2 regions of the Gordonia sp. (in: high G+C Gram-positive bacteria) genome follow, and region 2 is predicted to be linked to the other one. Evidence: riboswitches for the same ligand, from Rfam matches in the RefSeq annotation. Region 2 holds a riboswitch; the other holds the start of a gene.

The links. A riboswitch is a leader RNA that binds a small molecule or an ion and turns the genes downstream of it on or off. The one in region 2 is predicted to bind cyclic di-AMP.
Region 1: another riboswitch for cyclic di-AMP. It lies ahead of ACTIMF_RS17500 (transglycosylase family protein); the one in region 2 lies ahead of ACTIMF_RS02710 (C40 family peptidase).

Annotation. Positions count from the first base shown of each region.
Region 1 covers NZ_JBQEDL010000049.1:10,006-17,623, forward strand. The annotation lists gene ACTIMF_RS17485 (DNA repair helicase XPB) at 1-1,358, opposite strand, end outside; gene ACTIMF_RS17490 (helicase-associated domain-containing protein) at 1,429-3,789, opposite strand; gene ACTIMF_RS17495 (hypothetical protein) at 3,874-4,062, shown strand; gene ACTIMF_RS17500 (transglycosylase family protein) at 4,219-4,842, opposite strand; cyclic di-AMP (ydaO/yuaA leader) riboswitch at 4,848-5,054, opposite strand; gene ACTIMF_RS17505 (flavin reductase family protein) at 5,308-5,823, opposite strand; gene ACTIMF_RS17510 (hypothetical protein) at 5,820-6,029, opposite strand; gene ACTIMF_RS17515 (cold-shock protein) at 6,151-6,573, shown strand; gene ACTIMF_RS17520 (DUF2771 family protein) at 6,606-7,202, opposite strand; gene ACTIMF_RS17525 (MFS transporter) at 7,240-7,618, opposite strand, start outside.
Region 2 covers NZ_JBQEDL010000003.1:129,052-136,669, reverse strand. The annotation lists gene ACTIMF_RS02720 (peptidase MA family metallohydrolase) at 1-1,128, opposite strand, end outside; gene ACTIMF_RS02715 (NlpC/P60 family protein) at 1,129-2,106, opposite strand; gene ACTIMF_RS02710 (C40 family peptidase) at 2,274-2,843, opposite strand; cyclic di-AMP (ydaO/yuaA leader) riboswitch at 2,862-3,052, opposite strand; gene ACTIMF_RS02705 (hypothetical protein) at 3,164-3,361, opposite strand; gene ACTIMF_RS02700 (DEDD exonuclease domain-containing protein) at 3,646-5,451, shown strand; gene ACTIMF_RS02695 (Lrp/AsnC family transcriptional regulator) at 5,448-5,726, shown strand; gene trpD (anthranilate phosphoribosyltransferase) at 5,736-6,791, opposite strand; gene ACTIMF_RS02685 (hypothetical protein) at 6,818-7,267, opposite strand; gene ctaE (aa3-type cytochrome oxidase subunit III) at 7,420-7,618, shown strand, end outside.

The DNA.
Region 1 (7,618 bases), on a different contig from region 2:
CCGCGACGGAACGCTTCGAACAGCTTCTCGCGCTCGGCATTGCGCGTCGATCCCTGGATGACCGGGGCGTCGAGTTCACGGCCGAGTTCCTCGAGCTGATCGATGTAGGCGCCGATCACGAGTGTCTGAGACCCGTGGTGCCTACCGAGGATGTTCTTGACGACGTTGACCTTCGAGTGGACCGTCGAGCAGAGCTTGTACTTCGTGTCGGCCTCGGCGACCGCGTACTGCAGCCGTTCCTCATCGGTCATCGTCACCCGGACTTCGACGCAGTCGGCCGGAGCGATCCAGCCCTGCGCTTCGATGTCCTTCCACGGGGCGTCGTAGCGCTTGGGCCCGATGAGACTGAACACGTCGCCCTCGCGACCGTCCTCACGGACGAGCGTTGCCGTCAGTCCGAGGCGGCGGCGTGACTGCAGATCGGCGGTCATTCGGAAGACCGGAGCGGGCAGCAGATGCACCTCGTCGTAGACGATGAGGCCCCAGTCGCGCGAATCGAACAGATCGAGATTCTTGTACTCGCCCTTCGATTTGCGGGTGATCACCTGGTAGGTGGCGATCGTGACGGGACGGACCTCCTTGCGCTCGCCCGAGTACTCGCCGATCTCCTCCTCGGTGAGCGAGGTGCGCGCGATCAGTTCACGCTTCCACTGGCGTCCCGCGACCGTGTTGGTCACGAGGATCAGGGTCGTCGCACCGGCCTTGGCCATCGCAGCCGCGCCGACCATCGTCTTACCTGCACCGCAGGGCAGGACGACTACGCCCGACCCGCCGGCCCAGAACGAGTCCGCCGCCAGCTCCTGATAGTCGCGCAACGACCAGTCGTCCTGCACGAGGTCGATCGGATGCGCTTCGCCGTCGACGTATCCCGCCAGGTCTTCGGCGGGCCAACCGACCTTGAGCAGGATCTGCTTGAGGCGACCGCGTTCGGACGGGTGGACGATGACGGTGTCGTCGTCGATCCGGGCTCCGAGCATCGGAGCAACCTTCTTGTGTCGGAGGATCTCCTCGAGCACTGCCCGGTCGAACGAGACCAGCGTCAGCCCGTGTGCGGGATGCTTCACCAGTTGCAGACGCCCGAACCGGCCCATCGTGTCGACGATGTCGACCAGCAGTGGCTGCGGCACCGGGAACCGGGAATGGGTGACGAGCGCGTCGACCACCTGCTCGGCGTCGTGGCCTGCCGCCCGAGCGTTCCACAACGCCAGCGGGGTGACCCGGTAGGTGTGGATGTGTTCGGGAGCGCGTTCGAGTTCGGCGAACGGCGCGATCGCCGCGCGGGCCTGCGCGGCGGCGGGATGGTCGACCTCCAACAGGAGGGTCTTGTCCGATTGCACGATCAGCGGTCCGTCGGTCACCTGTCCATTGTCCAGACCGTCGGGCTTCTCGGCCACACCGGGGAGTCGGTGGCGACGAGAGCCCGGGCGACTACAGGAGTTCGACGCGGGTGATGCGGTGCAGCGCGAACCGCAGTTCCTCGCCGCCGGTCTCCTCGACGGCGACGAGTTGCCCCGCGCCGAGCGATCGGGCCTTCACGACGTGGCGGCTCGCGCCGCCGTGTGCGTCGACGTAACCGATCCGGAGCCTGCGCCCGGTCTGCAAGGCCAACTGGATGAGGGCCGACGTCGTCTCGCCCGAACTCGTCGACGCCGCAGTCGACACCGGGCCCGCCGCGCGGTCGGCGACCCGCATACGGCCGACAACGGTGGCGGCCTGGCCCGGGCCGATCCGTCTGCGACGAGTCGGCAACGGCCTTCTACGGGTGCGCGCGGGCACCCGGACCCCGCGGCTGCGCAGATCGATCAGCGCACCCGATGAGTCCTCACCCGCCGGCGCGAAGCCCGCGGCGCGCAGCCGGTCGATCACATCGCGCAGCGCAGCCGCCGACACTGCGACAGTCGGAGCCAGCGCACGCAAGGACAGTTCGGCCGCCACCGAGCTGCGCAGAACGGCCGTCAACGTCGCCTCGTCGTCGCAGCGGACGAACGACGACGCGACACCGACCCGCAGCTGTCCGTGTCTGCGGGCGACGTCGTCGATCAGGTACGTCAGCGATTGGGGTACCGGTGTCTTGGAGTGCTCGGTGAACAGTGCGGCCAGCTCTGCGGCCGTCCGGCCGGTGTCCAGGGCACGGCGGATCCCATCCTCGGTGACCCGATACACCGAGGCGGCGCCACCGGACTCGAGGTCGGCGACCAGCGCGAGTCGCTCGGCCAACTCCGCAGTGAGCGGGCCGGGCACCGTGACGGTGAAGTCGGCTTGTACGAGGAAGTAGTCGATGGGCGCGGGGAGCGCCGCGGTCATCACCTCGACGAGGTCGCCGCGATCACTCTCGACGCTATGGCTTCCGTCGTCGGGGCCGTCCTCGTCCTCGCCGACGGCGAGCAACGCGCGGCCCGCCATGGTCAGCGCGCCGTGCGCGACGAGTCCTAGTTCGGTTGCCTCGCGCAGCGTCTCGCCGACGAGACGGGTGGTGAACCGACGCAACTGTCGAGGATGGCGCCAGCCGAGCAATGCGGTCAGGTCGTCGACACTCACCCCGATCGCCGGTTCGACCTCGGTGAGCGGTGTCAGGATCGCGCGTCGGACCGATGATGCCGACTGGTCGAACGCCGTATCGGCCAGCGCACCGATGATCGCGCCGTCGCGGTCGGTCTCGCCGATCAGCCATGGTCGGCGCGGCAGATCGAGCCAGCACTCGGCCAGGTGCGCCCAGCGACGGCCGGGTTCGTGGTGCCGCCACGTGTCACTCGACGTCGTCGGAGCGACTACGTCGTCGCCGGACAGGACACTCGTCGACTCGGGGACGCCCGCGTCGATCAGCCCGGCGGATGCCGTGAGCTCGACGATCAGGCCGACGCGGGTCATCGACAGCCCGGTCGTCTTCGCGAGGCGTCGCAGTTCGCGGACACCGATGCCGCCTGCACGCAGCACGGCCGCGGGGGCCGCGGAGAGAGCGTCGAGTAGATCGCCCGCGTGGCGCAGAAGCTCGAGTGCCTCGCCTGCGCCTGCGGCGTCGACGGTGGTGGCGTCGAAACGTGACGGTGTGCCGGATAGGTCGGGCGCTTTCAGGCTCGCCGTCGCCAATGGTGGCTCGCCGCGCAGGATCTGACCGACCTGCGGCGGCAGCTCGACGGTCTGCTCGTCGACCCGGGACAAGAGGTCGGACGCGATGAGGCGGGGGACGGGAGCTGTCGGGTCGGCGTCGGCCGCCGCGTCGCGTGACCGCCCGAGGGCGTGGCCGTTGGCGAGCGTGGCGAGGAGTTCACGCGGTCGGTCGTCGAGGCCGTCGATCCGACTGGAGATCTCCTCCGGATCCAGGGCGGCGATCGGGGTGATCAGGTGCGGGGTCGTCCACGGCAGTGTCGAAGGCAGGTGGCTGCCTGCCATCCAGCTCGTCGCCTTTTTGCCTTTCGACGACCCGCTCGGCCAGATCAGGGCGCGGTCGGCGAGGACGGCGAGTCGCGCGTCGATGTCGGATCGGCGGGCGCGTCGACCCAGCTTGGTCACGATCTCGTCGCGACTCACGGGCCCGAGCAGCCCATCGTGGTGCCGCAGATCGTCTGCGATGTCGAGGAAGGCTTCGACGACGGCGACGGCGAGGACATCGAGATCCTCACCGGCCAACGAGATGGACGCGGCGGCGAGGGAACGCTGTGCGAGGACTCCGGTTCCCCGCGGTGGCGGCGACGCGAGATCGGGCCGACGGACCAGGAGTTCGGCGAGTCGTTCGTCCGACCGACTCGCCAGCTCATCGGCGCATGTGCGCGACGGGTGGTCCGGACTCATTCGACCCACCTTACCGACCGGTTCCCCGTGGGCCGCTGCCCGATGCGCCGGGTGCGTAGGCCTGTGCGGTGCGCTCATGGCAGAATGAACGCCGTGGCTAAGAAGAATGGATACGTGGACAACGGCTGGCCCCAGGAGATCGGCGACGAGCACGCCGTGACCGAGTTCCTCACACACGTGTCGGGCGCTCTCTCGCCGTTCGGTGACACGGAGTTCCCGCTGCCGGTCGACGACCTTCCGTACGTGCACGCGAAGACCGTCGTCAACCGTTGATCCGCTTCTAGCGAAGACTCACACGCCAGGCCCTGCTCGTCGGAGTGGGGCCTGGCGTGTGCTGTCGTGTCCCTTGCTCGCCGCGGCTCCAGCCCGGCGTGATGAAGCAAAAAGTAGCCCCGACTTGGAGAAGTCGGGGCTACTTGAGCGCTCTGCTTAGGAAGGCAGCAGGTGCTTGTTCTGGTTGAACAGCTTGACCTGGTCCGGGGTCAGGTCGTAGCCGCTGTCCTTGGCAGCCTTCCAGGCCTTGCGGACCTCGGGGCTGACGTTGGCCTTGTCGAGGCTCTTGTCGACCTGGCCCTTGACGTCGTCGCTGGTCTTAGCCTCGCTCGACCCGTTGTCCGAGCCGTTCTCCTGGCTCGGGGCCTCGGGGGCCTGCTCGGGAGCGGGCGCGGTGCGCTGGCTCGGGCCCGAGAGGACGCCGCCGCAGACAGGCCATGCGCCCGCGCCCTGCGACGCCAGGACGCGCTCGCCGATGGCGATCTGCTGGTCACGGGTGGCCTGGTCGGCGGTCGGAGCGTACTGGGTGCCGCCGTTGGCAGCCCAGGTGCTCGGGCTGAACTGCAGCCCGCCGTGGTAGCCGTTGCCGGTGTTGATGGACCAGTTGCCGCCCGACTCGCACTGTGCGACCTGGTTCCACTCGGAATCGGTCGCGGCGGATGCCTGGCCGGCGCCGAGAAGGGCTGCGCCGCCGCCGATGCCGCCGAGTACGACGGAGGTCGCGGCGACCTTGGCGAAGGTCTTGGTATTGGTCGTCTGCTTGGCGTGACGTCCGGACATGTGTTTTTTCCTCTCTCCACGCGCCTACGAGGTGAGCTGTCGGGTTCGGGCGAGAGGTGCCCGGTCGCCGGGGCCGGCTGGTGGCCGATACCCGGGAACTTAACCCCAAGGCGGTCGATTGCTCGTCCGCCGGGTCTCACAGGGAGATGGTGGGTCCCCCGTCCTCGCTCCTGAAAGTCCTGTCATGCGTTCTCTTTCAGCGGAGCGAGGTTTGGCGCGGCAGAAAGAGTTATCTGGTTCGGGGTCGATCACCTGGTGGATGACCGCCCTGAACAATACGGGTCAGTAGGCGTCGATTTCACGGTCTTGCGCGCGGTGAATTTCTGGACTCGATTCGCGCATTTCGGACGCGGCATCACGTCTGTGCAGTTCACGCCACTGATACCCGGTCCGTGTCCGGTTCGTTATCGCACTGTTATGTGATAAGTATCACGTCGGATTTGAGACGCGGACCACGCTGTCTGCTCAGGATTGTTCACGCCGCGCCTCCAATGCGCGGAATGTCGACGCGTGGAACACGAGCGGATCGACGCTCGGATCGCTGCGTAGAGCATGGATCCGGAGGAGTACCACATGATGGTCGCCCGCAGGCACCTCCTGCTCTACGGAGCACTCCAGATGGGCCGCCGAGCCCGAGACGAACAGTGCGCCCGAGTCCGTCGACCATCGGTGGACGTCATCGAATCGTGACTCCGGCGGGCCCGCCAGGCGACGGCACGCTTCGCCCTGGTGCGACGCGAAGACGCTGACACCGAGGCGGTCGGCAGTCGCCAACCGCGGCCACGTCGACGATCCGTCACGCACGCACACCGATACCAGGGGCGGGTCGAGGGACACGGTGGTGAACGCGCTCGCGGACATCCCCACGTCGCCGTCGGAGGTCCGACGGCACACGGCGACCACACCGGTCGGGAAACAGCTGTAGGCCCGCTTCAAGGCGCCTGCCGCGGAGACCGGGGCGAGCGGCGAGGCGCCCGTCACCGGCTGCGCCTGCCTGACATCAGGGCGAACACCAGTCCGAGGACGAAACCGAGCGGTGCGCACAGTGCGAGCAGATACACCGTCACCACGATCGCCTGGTTGCTGTCGCGGACTGCGGGAACCAGGAGTGCGATCGACGCGATCATTCCGATGGCGAACAGCACCACGGCCGTCGCCAACAGGCGGGAGGACTTCTGGGTCTGCATGCAGTCCACGGTAATCCAGGCGGTAGAATCGGACACCACGCGCCTCGAGTCGTACTGCCAGCGGCTACGTCGGGCGCTTACGTGATTCTTTAGGCAGATTAACCAGTTGAGGGTGAGTGCTGTGCCAAGCGGCCGAGTGAAGTGGTACGACGCCGACAAGGGCTTCGGATTCCTGTCCCAGGACGAGGGCGAGGACGTGTACGTCCGTGCGTCGGCGCTCGGCGACGACGCCCCTGAGCTGAAGGCCGGACAGCGGGTCGAGTTCGACATGGCCGCGGGCCGACGCGGCCCCCAAGCGCTGCGCGTGACTGTGCTCGAGCCTGCGCCGAGCGTCGTCAAGAACAATCGCGATGCCCGACGCGACAAGCGCCCGGATACCAAGCGGATGAGCCCGGACGAATTGCACGGGCTGGTCGCCGATCTGATCACCCTGCTCGAGGGCACGGTGCAGCCGGGTCTTCGAAACGGCCGGTACCCCGACCGCAAGACCTCGCAGCGCATCTCCGAAGTGGTCCGAGGAGTGACCCGCGAACTGGACCGCTGAATACGTCTGAGCAGGTGGCGCCGCGCAGTGAGTCAGCTGCGGCGGTCGGGTAGTTCGGTGGAGTTCGGGACTCGGAAGTCGTCCGGAACCGTGTCGATCGTGTATGTGCCGCGCATCAGGATCGATCCGTCGAGCGACTCGATGCCGTCTGGAGCGTTCTGCAGGACGGTCGAGACCGACCACACCTCGACGCCGAGCAGTACGGCGTCGGGCCTGCTGTGGAACTTCTTGGTGTAGGTGCTCTCCGAGGGTTCGACGTCGATGACGCGGTACACACCGCGCGGCGTCGCATACTGAGTGATCGCCATCCACGGTCCTTCGGCGACCTCTTGGGGCACCGACACCAGGACAGAGCTGCCGATCGGCGCGGGTGCGCGCACCACGTTCACCGGGAGCGTCTGTACCCGCCGCGGATCCGTCGGACGGCAGTCGGTCATGTCGACGGCGCACCAGTAACTGGGGTCGGCGCGTACCAGATCCTCACCCGCCTGTATCGACACCGTCGGCGCCGAGTCGGTGTCGTCGGCGGTCGTCACCAGGACGGTGGTGACGGCGGCGATGGCGACGACCACCACGGCGAGCACCGCAGCGAGTTTCGCCAGCACCTTCTTGTCTCCGGAATGAAGCACGAGGAATCCTTCTGTTCTTGCGGCGGGCTGGGCCGACTCAACGGACGGTGCGGCGGGTCGGCGCGGCGCTGGGCGGCGTCGGCGATCCCGGGGCTGCGAACGGGACGGTCGGGGCCGCATGGTCGGGACGTCGGCCGCCGATGCCGGGCACCAGCGTCGAACCGCGACTGGTCAGCAGGGTCTGGACGAAACCTACACCGACGAGGACGGACACGACCGTGAAGCCGATCCAGATGTCGGTCGGCAAGATCACGCCGAGGCTGGCACCGAGCACCCAGCACAATTGCAGCACGGTCTCCGAACGACCGAAGGCAGAGGCCCGCGACTCGTCAGGCAGGTCGTCTTGGATCGACGAGTCCATGCAGACCTTCGCGATCGCGCTCGTCGCCGATCCGGTGAAGCCTGCGACGACGACC
Region 2 (7,618 bases):
ATCCGGTGCGGCGTCCACGAACTCGCGGTACGTGCCTTTCCGGCCCACATATTCGGGGACGCCTTCGGTCAACCACATCGGGGCGATCTCGGGTGTGGACAGTCGCGTCGCGACATGCATGAGTTCGTGCCGGAGAACGACCGCCAGCGCGGGCTCGGACAGGTCCGCCGCATTGGGAGACAGTACGATGCGCTGGCCGACCACCTGCTTCGCACGCTCGTCGATACGCGAGAACACGGTCGCCGCCGCTGCCACCCCGGTGTCGCGAGCCGCCGTGCGGGTCAAACCCGCGAACTCGGCCTGATCGCCGGTCGCGATCACCGCAGCCCGCTGCGGCCAGTCGTCGCCCCAGAACTTGCTGACGGCGGCGACGGCCCCTGGCATGATCTTCCGCGCGCGTTCCACCACCTTGTCGGTCGTGGGGTACGACAGGATCGTCGACGAGCCACCGGCGGTGCGGACGTCTGTCGCAGCGAGCCCGCCGAACTCCCAGGGGCCGATCTCGACCGGCGCATCGGGTCCGGTGGTCGTCGGCCGAGGATCCAGTGCGACGGAAGCGTCGCCGAGTAACTTCCATTCGTCGCCGTACCGCGCGAACGCCATGGTCTCGCTGAGAGTCACCTCGGGTTCGGCGACGCCCGGCACCGCCGCCCCACCGAGCGCGTACGTGAGCTCCACCGGGGTCACCCAGGTGTCCGTCGCGCCGGCCTCGTCGACCTTGGTCGCCACCGTGGGGGCCAGCTGCCATTCGGCTCCGCTACTCGGCGCGACGCGGTAGGTGAACGATGTCGCGGCGAGCGGGCCTCCCCGACGGCCGCGGTCGGAGCCACGAGCGAACGCGTCCGCCATCGTGTGGAGTCGGTCGTCGATCCGGCGCGGTGCGGCGCGGTCGACGAGAGCGTCAACACCGTCTTTGTCTCCGGTGCGGATCACCGAGGAGAGTTCGTCGAGGAGTGCCGCCACACCGTCGGTCCGCTGCTGTTCGAACGGGTTGAGCGGTGTGCGCGACGCACTCACCGGAGCGGTGGACGAGCGATCATCCGTCGATTCTGAACAGGCGGCCGCCGTGCAGGCCGCCGTCACGACGACGAGGACCGCGACGGCGGCCCGAACGCGAACGTCCCTCACTCAGTACCGTCGCGCTGAGTTGTACGGGCCTGCCTTGTCGATCGGGACGACGGCGACCGGCACGCCGAACGTCGCCGCATGGACCACGAAGCCGTCGCCGACGTACATGCCCACGTGCGTGGCGTCCGGATAGTAGATGACGAGATCGCCGGGTTTGAGGTCGTCGCGCTCGACGGGCTTGCCGCCCGCGAGCTGTGCCTCACTGGTTCGCGGAATGCCCTTGTTCGCCTGCTTGTACGCCCACAGCATCAGGCCGGAGCAATCGAACTGATTCGGTCCTGTCGCGCCCCACACGTACGGGTCGCCGATCCGCGAGATCGCAGCCTGGACAGCCACGAGTGCGGGTGAGGTCCCCTTGGCGACGGCGCTCGCGTCGAACTTGTACTTGGGGCCGCGGAGCGCGGCGAGTTGCTTGCCGGTCAGTGATTTGTAGACCGCGCGGATCCGAACGGCTTCGAGCTGAAGGTCCGACTGTTTACCCTGAAGTCGTCCGCGCTGCTTCTCGGCGACGGCGACGGCGTCACTCGCCTCACGCGCAGACTTGTCGGCGTTCGCCTTCGCCTCACGCGTCTTACGGGCGGTCGCGGCGATCGACTTCAGGTCGGCAGCCGACTGACGCGACATGACTTCCAGTCCCGACATGTTGTCCAGAAGCCCTTGCGGCGAGTCGCTGACCAGCACCGCGTACAGCCGGTTGACGCGAGCGCCCCGGTAACTCGCTCGGGCGAGGGCGTCTACCTTCTCTTGGGCTTCCGCCATCTGCTTGTTCATCGAGTCGAGCTGCGTCGTGGCCTTCGCCGACGCGCGACGCGCGGTGACGACGATCTTGCGCTGCACGTCATAATCGTGCTGCGCCTTATTCATGGCCTCGGTGGTCTTCTCCGCGTCACGGGAGAGTTCCCGGTAGTGAGACAAGATCTGGCTCGCACCGCTCCTCGGCTCCGCTGACGCCGCAGGCGTGAGAGGCAGCACCGACATGGCCGCAGTCACTACGGTGCCGACGACGACCGCACAGGTCGCTCGCCTTCTGGCGCTTCGATTCGTCTTGTCCACCACATATTCCTTCAATGCCGAACGGGCGGGCCACACGCGTATCGCGCATGACCCGCCCGGTTCTCAAGATTTCACAACAGACGAGAGAACGCTCAGTAACGGCGGATGCTCGTCACGCTCCAGTTCTTGACCTTGTCGCGCTTGACGGGCACGCCTTCGGTCGACGCGTGAACGAACATACCGTTGCCCGCGTAAAGACCGACGTGGCCGCCGCCGTTGAACACCAGGATGTCGCCGGGACGTGCAGCTGCGATCGACGAGATCGACTTGCCGCCGCCCATCTGGCCGTAGCTGTCACGGGGGATGGTCTTGCCTGCCTGTCGGTACGCCCACGAGGTGAGGCCGGAGCAGTCGAATGAGCTGGGGCCGGAAGCTCCGTACACGTACGGCGAGCCGATCTTCGACTCTGCGTAGTGCAACGCCTTCTTGGCGCGAACCTGCTGCGGGGTGCCGATCGGACCCTGAGGGTCGAACTTCGGCGCCTTCGGCAGAAGGTTGTCCGGGACATCGAAATTGCCGATGCCGGGGACCTTCACGGGCGCTGCGTCCGCGGGGCCTGCTGCGAGTGCGAGCGATCCGCCGATGGCGATCGAGCCCGCGACTACCGCAGTCGTTGCAGCTTTACGGCCAGTGCCGGGCTTGTCCAAACGGTGTTTAGCCACTGAACTTCTGAACTCCTTGTTGTCTCCCTGACCGCCGACCGGGTTAGCTGTCGGGTTCGGGCCGGAAGAAATGGCCCTACGCGTTCCCAGGACTGGCTACCTGAGGCCGCGATTCACCCCGATTCGCCGGCGCGTTCTCACACGCCCTCGAAAGAAGTGGTTCCCCGGTTCGCCTCCGGAGGGTGAAGGCGATTAGGCGGTGACTCTCCGGACGGTCTCCCTATGCTGGGGGATCACCCTGAGTGGAAAGTCTCGAAAAGATTACGAAACCCCGACGCCGATGTCCACCAGCCTCGGCCCGATTGCGACACTGCGTCGTGTCAGACCGCGCGCAGCCAGTCGCGCTGATCCGGGCGGAATCCGGCGTGACCTGCAGTGACACCGGCTAAGGCATCGAGTGCCGTTTCGTCGGAAATCATCCCCGTGTCGACGAACACATCAACGGCATCCGCGATATCCAATTCGTCAGACGATGCGCCATACCCGCTGGTGACAGGGTTGAATAACACCTGCATCATGCATCCGTCGCACTTACGGTTCCGCCCGGGACAGCTCGCGCAGTCGATTCGCATTGTGATCCGCCTCTCATTTGATGCTCGTTGGCACGATCCCGCGAGTCTGGCCGATGGTCGGCGTGTCGCGGCAAGGCCGTTTATCTCAACCTCGGGTGCAGACTACGAGCGCCCTCTGACAATCCGGCATCGAACGAATCGGGCCGTCCCGTGTGATCGAGAGTCAGTGCGATCAGTCCCGGCACCGTCGCCAGAGGCGTTTGTCGGAGGTCGGGCCTACGGTGCAGACCATGACGCAAGGACAGCTGTCGTTCGCTGATCTCGACGACGACGAGTTCGCCGAGCGCTCGTTGTTCGAGACGACGCTCGTTGTCGTCGACCTGGAGACCACGGGCGGGAGTTCCGACGCCGATGCGATAACCGAGATCGGTGCGGTCAAGATCCGGGGCGGCGAAGTCCTCGGGGAGTTCGCGACACTCGTCGACCCCGGCCGGGACATCCCGCCGCAGATCGTCGCCCTCACCGGCATCACCACCGCGATGACGTACGACGCACCACCTATCGAGCAGGTGCTGCCCGCTTTCGCCGAATTCGCGCGCGGCTCGATCCTCGTTGCACACAACGCGCGCTTCGACACCGCATTTCTCCGTAAGGCCGCGGCCCGGATGAATCTCCCCTGGCCGTTCACCACATCGCTGTGCACAGTTGCGATGGCGCGACGCATCCTCACCAGAGAGGAGGCGCCGAGCGTCAAGCTGTCGGCATTGGCCGACCTGTTCGACGTCTCGGTGCGTCCGACCCACCGCGCGCTCGACGACGCGCGGGCGACCGTCGACGTGTTCCACAGACTCCTCGAACGTGTCGGGAACCGTGGAGTGCACACCTATCGGGATCTCACCGAATACTTGCCGCGGGCGACTCCGGCGATGCGGGCGAAGCGTTCGATGGCCTCCGGCCTGCCGCGGCGTCCGGGCGTCTACTTATTTCGCGGTCCGGGAGAGGAAGTCCTCTATGTGGGCACGGCCGTCGACCTCCGGCGCCGCGTCTCGTCCTACTTCTCGGGCGGCGACACGCGCGCCCGTATCGGCGAGATGGTGTCCCTGGCCGAACGAGTCGACCACGTGGAGTGCGCCCACGATCTGGAAGCCGGAGTACGGGAACTGACTCTGCTCGCCGCGCACAAACCCTCCTACAACCGTCGTTCGCGTAACCCGCACCGCGGCTGGTGGATCAATCTGAGCCGAGAGCGGTTCCCTCGACTGTCCGTCAGCCGGACGCCTGCACCAGACTCCATCGGACCGGTCCACAGTCGTGCGACGGCCACCGACGTCGCGGATGTCATCAGTGCGGCGGCTGGCTTGCGCAGTTGCACACAGAAACTCAAACGGGCAGACCACCACTGGTGCCCCGGCGAACGGTCCGCGGTCGGACTCCCCGATCCGCTGGTCGCGCACCTCCCAGGCGTGTGCCGTGCGGCCAGCGACCGGCCGCAGACGCTCCCCGACTATCTGTGCCGGGTCGAGGCCGCTCGCACTCTGATGACCGGTCAGTCCGACGCTCTACTCGCCGACCTTCACCGGCGGCTACAGCTTCTCGCCGACTCTCGACGTTTCGAATCGGCCGCCCGGGCACGAGACCGACTCTCGTCGACCGTGGACGTCCTCGCACGGTGTCAGCGACTCGTAGCCGTCGCGCGCGTACGGGAAATGGTCGTCGCCCGCTCGGACGGCGCGGGCGGATGGAACGTCAGTGTGATCCGCTACGGACGGCTGGCCGGTGCGGCACAGGCGAAACGGGGAGTCCCGCCGATGCCGGTGATCGAGATGGCCATAGCAGCGGCGAAGACGGTCCGGCAACCGGGAGGACTGCAACCCGATGGACTGCAACGCGAAGGACTGGGTCCGCTCGGCGGAGTTCCCGCCGAAGAGGTCTCACTCATCGAACGGTGGATCTCAGAGCCGGGTGCGCGGCTGGTGAGCACCACCGAGCCTCTGGACTCGCCGATCGGATCGGCTCAGCGGTGGACCGAGTTCTCGCGCGCGGCTCGCCGCGCCCGAGACGCACCGGACCCGGTCGCGGCTAGAGTTGGGGCATGATCACCGCCATCGTTCTCATCGGGGCCGACATCCACAAGATTCCCGAGACCGCGCAGGCGGTCGCGGACATCCCCGGCGTCACCGAGGTCTACTCGTGCGCAGGCGACGTCGATCTGATCGCCAAGGTCAGGGTCCGCGACCACGACGAGATCGCGGACGTCGTCACCGGCCGGATCAACCGCCTTCCCGGTGTGCGCACCAGCGCGACCCACATCGCATTCCGCAGCTATGCGAGCGCAGAGGTCGACGGCGGCTTCTCCATCGGCGAGGACTAGACCGGTACCTCAGGACAGTTCGCGGGTCAGGGCCGACCAATCGTCGAGGAGTCGAGCAGCGGCGCCGCCGTCGATGATCTTCTCCACTCGTACGACAGCCGCCTGCAGCGCGGCGAGCAGACTGTCGTCGTCGTACAAGGAAGCCTGTTCGTAGGCGACGATCGCAGCCGCCGCGTTCACAACGACGGCATCGCGTACAGCCCCATGCGCCCCGGCGAACAGGTCGCGAGCGATCTGAGCGTTCACCGTCGCGTCTCCGCCCTGTAGTGCAGCCAACTCGACGAAGTCCACGCCGAGTTCACGCGGATCGATCGTCAGGCGCCGGACCTGACCGTCGAACACCTGCCACGCGGTCGACGTCGTGGTCGTCGTGATCTCGTCGAGCCCGTCATCACCCCGAACCACCAGCACCCGGTTGCCGCGCTCGGCGAACGCCTGCGCCAGAACGGGAGCCAGATCCTCGAAGGCGCACCCGATGAGCCCAGCCTCGGGCGAGGCTGGATTCGTCAGCGGGCCGAGCACGTTGAAGACGGTCGGGATGCCGATCTCCTTCCGCGGCGGACCGGTGAAGCGGAACGCGGGGTGGAACACCGGCGCGAAACAGAACCCGATCCCCACCTTCGCCACGCACTCGGTCACTGCGTCAGGTCCCAGCGTGATGCAGACCCCGAGCGCCTCGAGCACGTCGGCTCCGCCGCTCTTGGACGAGGCCGCGCGGTTGCCGTGCTTGACGACCGCGATGCCTGCCGCAGCCACGACGATGGACGTCATGGTCGAGATGTTGACGGTGTGCGAGCGGTCCCCTCCCGTTCCCACGATGTCGACCGCGTCACCGGGCAGCGTGATCCGGTTCGCCATCGCCAGCATCGTGTCCGAGAGACCGCGCAACTCAGCAGGCGCGGCGCCTTTCATCTTGATTCCTACGCCGAACGCCGCAACCTGCGCTCCGGTCGCCGCATCCGACATGATCTCGCGCATCGCCCATGCGGCCTCCTCCGCCGACAGATCGACACCGTCTGTAGCCTTGCCGAGGATCTGCGGCCATGTGTGTTCCGGGATGCTCACGTATCCAAGACTATCGATCACGCGGGCTATCGATCACCCGGGACGTCGAGGACGGCCCACCCGACACTGACACCGCCGCTTCTCGAGGCGAGGCTCGCCACACGAGAGCGTTCCTGGGACACAGTGCGCGCATCGACCCGCTGCACGCGCGAGAGCGAGACCGGGACGAACTCCGCTCCGACGTCCGGATCGTCGTCCAGCCCCGCCGTTTCGACGTAGCCCTCAAGCGCCGCTGATGCGACGGCTGACTCGACGGCGGATTCCGGCACCGCGATCAAGTGGCGCAGGACGACGGGCGTATCTGAGGAGAAGTCCGCCGCGTCCAAGACCGTCGACGTCGCGACCGCATCGTCGTCACTGGAGACCACGACCACGAGGTCGGTATCGTCCACTCGGGCGACCCGCGACTGCTCACCGCCACGCCGAAACCCTCGCGCGAACCGCTTCCACAGGCTACCGGTGCTGTAAGTACTCATGGGAACGAGCAAACCACGCCCCGCTGACCCCGAGAACGGACACGCCGGAGACCGTTCCCGGTACCGACGTCTACCTGCGCAGAACGGTTGTGCCGAACCGATTTACCGACCCGGCTGGAAATCGGTTACTACGTACCGTCATACTTCTTGTTGTGACTAGCGCTGTGGGTAACTCCGGAACCGCCATCACCTCACGCGTGCACTCGCTGAACCGTCCGAACATGGTCAGCGTCGGCACCATCGTGTGGTTGTCGAGCGAGTTGATGTTCTTCGCCGGCCTGTTCGCGATGTACTTCGTCGCGCGGGCCAATGCTGCCGACGGGTGGCCGCAGCCGCCTGCCCACCTGAACC